Regions from separate parts of the Lentzea sp. NPDC006480 genome, predicted to be linked through region 1. Evidence: riboswitches for the same ligand, from Rfam matches in the RefSeq annotation. Region 1 holds a riboswitch; each other region holds the start of a gene.
The links. A riboswitch is a leader RNA that binds a small molecule or an ion and turns the genes downstream of it on or off. The one in region 1 is predicted to bind thiamine pyrophosphate.
Positions count from the first base shown of each region.

Region 2: another riboswitch for thiamine pyrophosphate. It lies ahead of ABZX92_RS35445 (FAD-dependent oxidoreductase); the one in region 1 lies ahead of ABZX92_RS18815 (thiamine ABC transporter substrate-binding protein).
Region 3: another riboswitch for thiamine pyrophosphate. It lies ahead of thiC (phosphomethylpyrimidine synthase ThiC); the one in region 1 lies ahead of ABZX92_RS18815 (thiamine ABC transporter substrate-binding protein).

Region 1 covers NZ_JBEXPJ010000042.1:13,677-15,929, forward strand. Annotated here, with positions in the region: gene ABZX92_RS18810 (iron ABC transporter permease) at 1-359, opposite strand, end outside; gene ABZX92_RS18815 (thiamine ABC transporter substrate-binding protein) at 401-1,390, opposite strand; TPP riboswitch at 1,382-1,494, opposite strand; gene ABZX92_RS18820 (4a-hydroxytetrahydrobiopterin dehydratase) at 1,527-1,820, shown strand; gene ABZX92_RS18825 (glycoside hydrolase family 88 protein) at 1,880-2,253, shown strand, end outside.
Region 2 covers NZ_JBEXPJ010000137.1:14,854-17,106, forward strand. Annotated here, with positions in the region: gene ABZX92_RS35435 (thiazole synthase) at 1-98, opposite strand, end outside; gene thiS (sulfur carrier protein ThiS) at 100-300, opposite strand; gene ABZX92_RS35445 (FAD-dependent oxidoreductase) at 297-1,244, opposite strand; TPP riboswitch at 1,248-1,359, opposite strand; gene thiE (thiamine phosphate synthase) at 1,386-2,027, shown strand; gene ABZX92_RS35455 (class III extradiol ring-cleavage dioxygenase) at 2,059-2,253, shown strand, end outside.
Region 3 covers NZ_JBEXPJ010000137.1:10,110-12,362, reverse strand. Annotated here, with positions in the region: gene thiC (phosphomethylpyrimidine synthase ThiC) at 1-1,197, opposite strand, end outside; TPP riboswitch at 1,189-1,311, opposite strand; gene ABZX92_RS35415 (hypothetical protein) at 1,485-1,721, opposite strand; gene ABZX92_RS35410 (LysE family translocator) at 2,023-2,253, opposite strand, start outside.

The sequences.
Region 1 (2,253 bases):
ACCACAGCCACGTTGAAGAACGCGTTCGCGAGCACGATCGACAACACTCCGCCGTCCGGCCAGAAAGTCCGGAACGCCAGCCCCACCACCACGGTCGGCAGCACGAACGGCACCATCACGGCCGCGCGCACCACACCAAGTCCACGCAGGCGGCATCGAGCAAGCACGAACGCGACCGGCACCCCGGCGAGCACCGCCACCACGGTCGACGCGGCGGCCTGCCCGAGGGTGAAGCCGACGAGTTCCCAGGTCTCACCGTCGAAGAGGGCGGTGAGCACCCCGCCTTCGCGCAGACCCAACGACAGGATCGCCAGCACAGGCCAGGCGAAGAACAGTCCGAGGAAGGCCAGCGGCAACAACGCCGCCGCCGACCACCCCGTGCGGGAACTCAGAACCGAGCTCAGCCCTGCACGAGCTTGCGCCACTGCTCGACCCACGCTTCGCGGTTGTCCTTCACCTTGTCCGCGGGCAGGGACTGCGGCGAAGTCGGCAGCGGAGCGTCCTTGGCCCACGAGTCGGGCAGCGCGACGCCCTCACGCGACGGGTAGACGTACATCTGCTCGGCCACCTGCGCCTGGAACTTCTCGCCCAGCAGGAAGTCGAGCACCTTCTGCGCGTCGGCCGCGTTCTTCGCCCCAGCCAGCACACCCGCGTACTCGACCTGGCGGTAGCAGGTCGAGAGCACGGCCTTCGTCTTCCCGCCCTCGGCCGACGGCGACGACGCGTAGGACACCACGATCGGCCGGTCGGCCTTGAAGTCCTGGTTGTAGGCCTCTTCCCAGCCGCTCACGACCTTGACGCCGTTGGCCTTGAGCTTGGTCCAGTACTCCTGCCAGCCGTTCTCACCGAACTTCGCGATCGTGCCCAGCAGGAACGCGAGTCCCGGCGAGGACGTGGCCGGGTTCTCCACGACCAGCTTGTCCTTGAACTTCGGGTCGGTCAGGTCCTCGTACGAGGTCGGCTCGACGCCGCCGAGCTTGGCCGGGTCGATGTTGAGGCACACATCGCCGACATCGACCGCGTGCAGCCGGTTCGAGGAGTCCGCCTGGTAGCGCTGCGCACCCTTGGTGGCCTCCGGCGAGGCGTACTCGGCGAACACGCCCTCCGCCAGCGCCCTGGACGCGAACGTCGAGTCGACGCCGAACGCGACGTCACCGATCGGGTTCGCCTTGGTGAGCACCAGCTTGTTCGTGAGCTCGCCTGCGTCACCCGAGGCGATCTGCTTCACGGTGATCCCGGTGGCCTTCTGGAACTCGTCCAGCAGCCCGTCCTTCACCACGAACGAGTCGTGCGTCACCAAGGTGACCTCGTGCGTCACCGGCGCGGTCGAAGTTCCGGCCGAACAACCGGTCAGCGCCAAAGCAGCGAGAACAGCCCAAATCCTTCTCATCACACATCTCCCTACGCCGGTATGACCCGGATCAGGTGGACGGTCGAGGGCTTGCGAGCCCTCCTCTCAGCCCGGCGCTTCACCGGACTCCCGTGGCAAACGCGCAGCTTACGTGACGTGGTGGGACGATCAGGACATGGCCGAGCTGTTGAGCGACGATCAGTTGAACGACGTGCTGCCCAAGCTGCCCGACTGGACCGCGCAGGACGCGGCGCTGGTCAGGACCGTGGAGCTGGCGAACTTCTCCCAGGCGATCATGGTCGTGAACCGGGTCGCGGAGATCGCGGAGAACGACAACCACCACCCGGACATCGACATCCGCTACAAGACCCTCACATTTCGCCTGAGCACCCACTACAAGGGAGGAATCACCGCGCTCGACGTATCTCTCGCCGAGGAAATCGACGGAGTCCTGGACGCGCTGAGCTGATTCGGTAAAGATGTGCGCTGCCGCCGCCAGCGGATATGAGAGGGAACACCCTCATGCGGTTGCGCACATCTTTGTTCACCGTGGCGCTGGCAGGCAGTCTTCTGATCGCACCGGCGGCCGCCCAGGCCGTGCCGTGTGCCCTGACGGACACGATGATCAAGGCCAGCTTCGCCTGGCTCGAGAAGGGCTCCGACCTCAAGGCGAACAACTGGTCCAACGCGAACTTCCACGTCGGCAACCTCGCCCAGGTGCGGACCACGGGCATCAGCAACCACAAGACGTGGCCGTGGGTGCAGGCGAACAAGTACCTGCTGCCGCTCGACCCGGCGAACCCGTACGCGCCGGACGCCCAGTCCAGCGGTGAGGCCTACCTCGACGTCTCGTACTTCCACCCGGAGCCCGCAGTGCTCCAGCCGTTGCGGGACAACCTGTA
Region 2 (2,253 bases), on a different contig from region 1:
AGAGCCCGTTCCAGCACCGAGAGGTTCGCGGCACCGCCGGTGCCGGTGATGAGCCTGGACCGGAACTCCCGGCCCGCGATGATCAGCGGATCGTCCACGTCAGCCTCCCTGGACCGCGGTCAGCACCTCGACCACGCCGCCGTCCGGCACGATCGTCTTGTCCCACAACGCCCTCGGCACCACCGCGCCGTCCAGTGCCACCGCGACACCGGACGCGGGCGCCCCCACCAGCGACACCAGCGCGGCGACGGACGTGCCGTCGTCCAGGTCGCGAGAAGTGCCGTTGACCTGTGCTTTCACCAGCTTCCTCCCTTGAGCAGCCCGACGACCTGCGCAGCGGTGTGCGGGGCGAGCAGAAGTCCGTTGCGGTGGTGACCGGTCGCGGCGATCACACCGGGTTCGAGCCAGCGCACGATCGGCACGTTGTCGGGACTGCCCGCGCGGAACCCGACAGCGGCCTCGGTCAACGCGTACTCCGCGATACCCGGCAGCACGGTTTCCGCGTCTCGCAACAGGTCCCGCACGCCCGCGACGGACACGTCGGTGTCGAACCCCACCTCGTGCTGGGTAGCTCCGACGACGAGACCGTCGTTGCGCGGAACCAGGTACACCGGCCGACCGGAAACCAAGGCGCGGATCGTGTGACGCGGCGGCGGCAATGCTCCCGAACGCCGGGAAAGCCGCAGAATCTCGCCCTTGACCGGCCGGATCACGTCCCGCAGCAGAGGATGCAACGCACCGCTCCACGCCCCGGCCGCGATCACCTCGACCCGTCCATCCACATCGGACCGCACGCCCAGCTCGACACATGCCTTCCACAGTGCGGAAAGCAGCACGCGGTTGTCGACGGCGAGGTCGCCCGCCGCGTACACGCCACCGCGAACCGCTGGCCCCAGAGAAGGTTCGAGAGCACGGATCTCGCGCGAGGTCAGCAACTCCCCCGCGTGCCGCAGATCGGCGAGGTCACCGGGTTGCGTGCCGACCGCGAGAGTCCCCGCCGTGAACAGCTCGACACCCAGCGAAGCCGCGAACTCAGGCCACATCGCCAAGGCCTCAACACCCTGCGCCACCACGGCTTCCTCGCCCGGCCACGCCTCCGTCAACGGCGCGAGCATTCCGCCCGCGACCCGTGATCCGGCGTGCGGCGAACCCAGATCGGAAAGAGAGACCGAGTACCCGTCCCGCAGCAACGCCAAAGCCACGGACAGGCCGATGACACCGCCACCCCGGACGGCCACTTCCACACTGCTCAAGGCATTCACGCTCCCTGCGCCGGCATGACCCGGATCAGGTTCGACGGTCGGAGCGAACCACGCTCCCTCTCAGCCCGGTGATCTCCAGGCTCCCGTGCGGACCGACACCAACATAACGGTTACCGTGCGAGCGTGCCAGGACTCGACGGAAACCTGATCAGGCAACGACTCGCCGACGCGACGCTCTACCTCTGCACGCCGAACCGGCCTGATCTGGCCGAGTTCGCCGATGCGGCACTCGCCGGCGGGGTCGACATCATCCAGCTGCGGGACAAGTCGCTGGAGGCGAAGCAGGAGATCCAAGCCCTCGAGACGCTCGCGGAAGCGTGCGTCGCGCACGGGAAGCTGCTCGCCGTGAACGACCGCGCGGACATCGCGTACGCGGTCAAGGCGGACGTGCTGCACCTCGGCCAGGACGACCTGCCCGTCTCGTGCGCGCGCCACATCGTGGGCGAGGAGGTGGTGATCGGCCGCTCTACGCACGACGTGGAGCAGATGCGGGCCGCGGCGACACAGCACGGCGCGGACTACTTCTGCACCGGCCCGTGCTGGCCGACGCCGACCAAGCCGGGGCGCCCGGCACCCGGCCTGGATCTCGTCAGAGCGACCCAGGGCATGCGCAAGCCGTGGTTCGCGATCGGCGGCATCGACCTCGCGAACCTCCACGAGGTGAAAGCCGCCGGAGCCACCCGAGTGGTCGTCGTCCGGGCCATCACCGATGCCGAGGATCCGCGGAAGGCAGCCGAGTCGTTCAAAGTTGAACTTAGTAGTTGAAATTTGAACAACTAGGCGTACGCTCAATGCCGTGAGCGCACCTGTGCTGTATCTGAGCCACGGGGCACCCCCGCTGGCTGATGACGAGACGTGGACCAAAGAGCTCAAGGACTGGTCCGCGACCCTCCCGCGCCCGGAGGCCGTGCTCATGGTCTCCGCGCACTGGGAGGAGGCGCCGACCACCATCGGCGCGACCACGACCGTGCCGCTGGTCTACGACTTCTGG
Region 3 (2,253 bases), on a different contig from region 1:
GCCGATCTGCGCCGCGCCGATCGCGGACGTGATGTGGTCGTACGCCGGCGCGATGTCCGTGGCCAGCGGGCCGAGGGTGTAGAACGGCGCCTCGCCGCACCACTCCTCTTCCAGCCGCACGTTCTCGGCGATCTTGTGCATCGGCACGTGGCCGGGGCCCTCGATCATCACCTGGACGTCTTTGGCCCGCGCGATGTGCGTGAGCTCGCCCAGTGTGCGGAGTTCCGCGAACTGCGCCTCGTCGTTGGCGTCCGCGATGGAACCCGGCCGCAAGCCGTCGCCCAGCGAGAACGTCACGTCGTAGGTGCGCAGGATGTCGCAGAGCTCCTCGAAGTGCGTGTAGAGGAAGCTCTCCTTGTGGTGCGCGAGGCACCACGCGGCCATGATCGACCCGCCGCGCGAGACGATGCCCGTGACGCGCTTGGCCGTCAGCGGCACGTACCGCAGCAGCACGCCCGCGTGCACGGTCATGTAGTCGACGCCCTGCTCGCACTGCTCGATCACGGTGTCGCGGTAGACCTCCCACGACAGCGCGGCCGGATCGCCGTTGACCTTCTCCAGCGCCTGGTAGATCGGCACGGTGCCGATCGGCACCGGCGAGTTGCGCAGGATCCACTCGCGCGTCTCGTGAATCCGCTTGCCGGTGGACAGGTCCATGATCGTGTCGGCACCCCAGCGGGACGCCCACACCATCTTCTCGACCTCGTCCTCGATCGACGACGACACCGCGGAGTTGCCGATGTTGGCGTTGATCTTCACCAGGAACTTCTTGCCGATGATCATCGGCTCGGCCTCGGGGTGCTTGCGGTTCAACGGAATGACCGCACGCCCGATGGCCACCTCGTTGCGCACGAACTCCGCGTCGAGGTTCTCGCGCACCGCGATGTACTTCATCTCCGGGGTGATGATCCCGGCCTTCGCGTACGCGAGCTGGCTGACAGCTCCGTTGATCGGTTCCCGTGCCGCGACCCACCCGGACCTCAGGTCGGGCAGTCCACTGTGGACGTCGATGGTCGCGTTGTCGTCGGTATACGGACCGGAAGTGTCGTAGAGATCGACATGTTCGCCGTTGGTCAGTTCCACCCTGCGGAAAGGCACCCGGATGTCAGAAGCGACTTCGCGGTACACCTTGCGGGAGCCCGAGATCGGGCCGGTGGTAACACTGGGCTTGACCGAACGGTCGTCAAGTGCCGTCACGACATTCCTCCCTACGCCGGCATTACCCGGTCAGGTTCAGGCGGTCGGTGACACCGGCGTAGCAGCCAGTCACCCTCTCAGCCCGCTCAGGCGCGAGCTCCCGCGTTCTTGTTGAGTTGTCGAGACCCGACCATAGTCAGCGCGCGCCGTAGCTGCCAAGGGCGTCGTTTGCCCCTAATCTTCTCTCTCGTGGCGGATCATCAGCCGTTCCCGCCCGGCGCGCGTCGCGGTCAACGTCCCGCCGTGGTCTCCGCATGCCCTTCCTGCGGAGAACTCGCTGGTCGCGGCTATCCCGACTGCGGTTTCTGCGCCGAGCTGCTCGACCAGTTCTGGCTCGCGGACTGGGAGGCGTTGCGAACATCGTCCCAGCTGGCGGACAGGGAACTGGCCGAGTTGGTGGTCTCCTCCGACGTCGGCCAGTACCCGTGGACGTGCGTCGACTGGGCCATGACGTTGCTCGCGTGCTCCCGTTGCGGTGCGGAACTGGGCACCGGGCCGGTCGAGTGCGTGCGGTGCGCCGTCACGGAGGAGCGCCGGTGGAACTGGGACCACTCGGCGCATCCGTACACGATGAGCGCGAACGAGCACCTTTTACGAGTCGCCAGGGCAGCCCTGCGCGCACCTCACCGGCGCCGGCCCGCGGTGGTGCAGGCCTGGCAGCTGGTGCTGCCGTTCCTCATCGCCGGTGAGGTGATCGAGTTCGGCCGGCTGGACCGAATCCGCGCGCACGTGCTCGCTGGTGGCTACGCCTCCATGGCGGCCTGCTACACCCTCGGTGAGCTGGCCGGGTTGCCCGAGCTCTTCTGGCGCCGGGGCAGCCCGATCTCAACGCGGGTCGAGTACCAGCCGGACTCCGAGCGCCAGCAGCACGCCGCCCGACAGCTTCTCGAGAGCCGGACGGACCCGCGGGCGGCTCAGCCAGCCGCGGATGGTGTGCAGGATCGACACGATGATCAGGTACCAGACGGTGTCGATCAGCACCCAGCCGATGGCGAGGAAGAGCAGAACCCCCTGGCCGGCCTCCCCGGCAGGCACGAACTGCGGTAGGAACGAGAT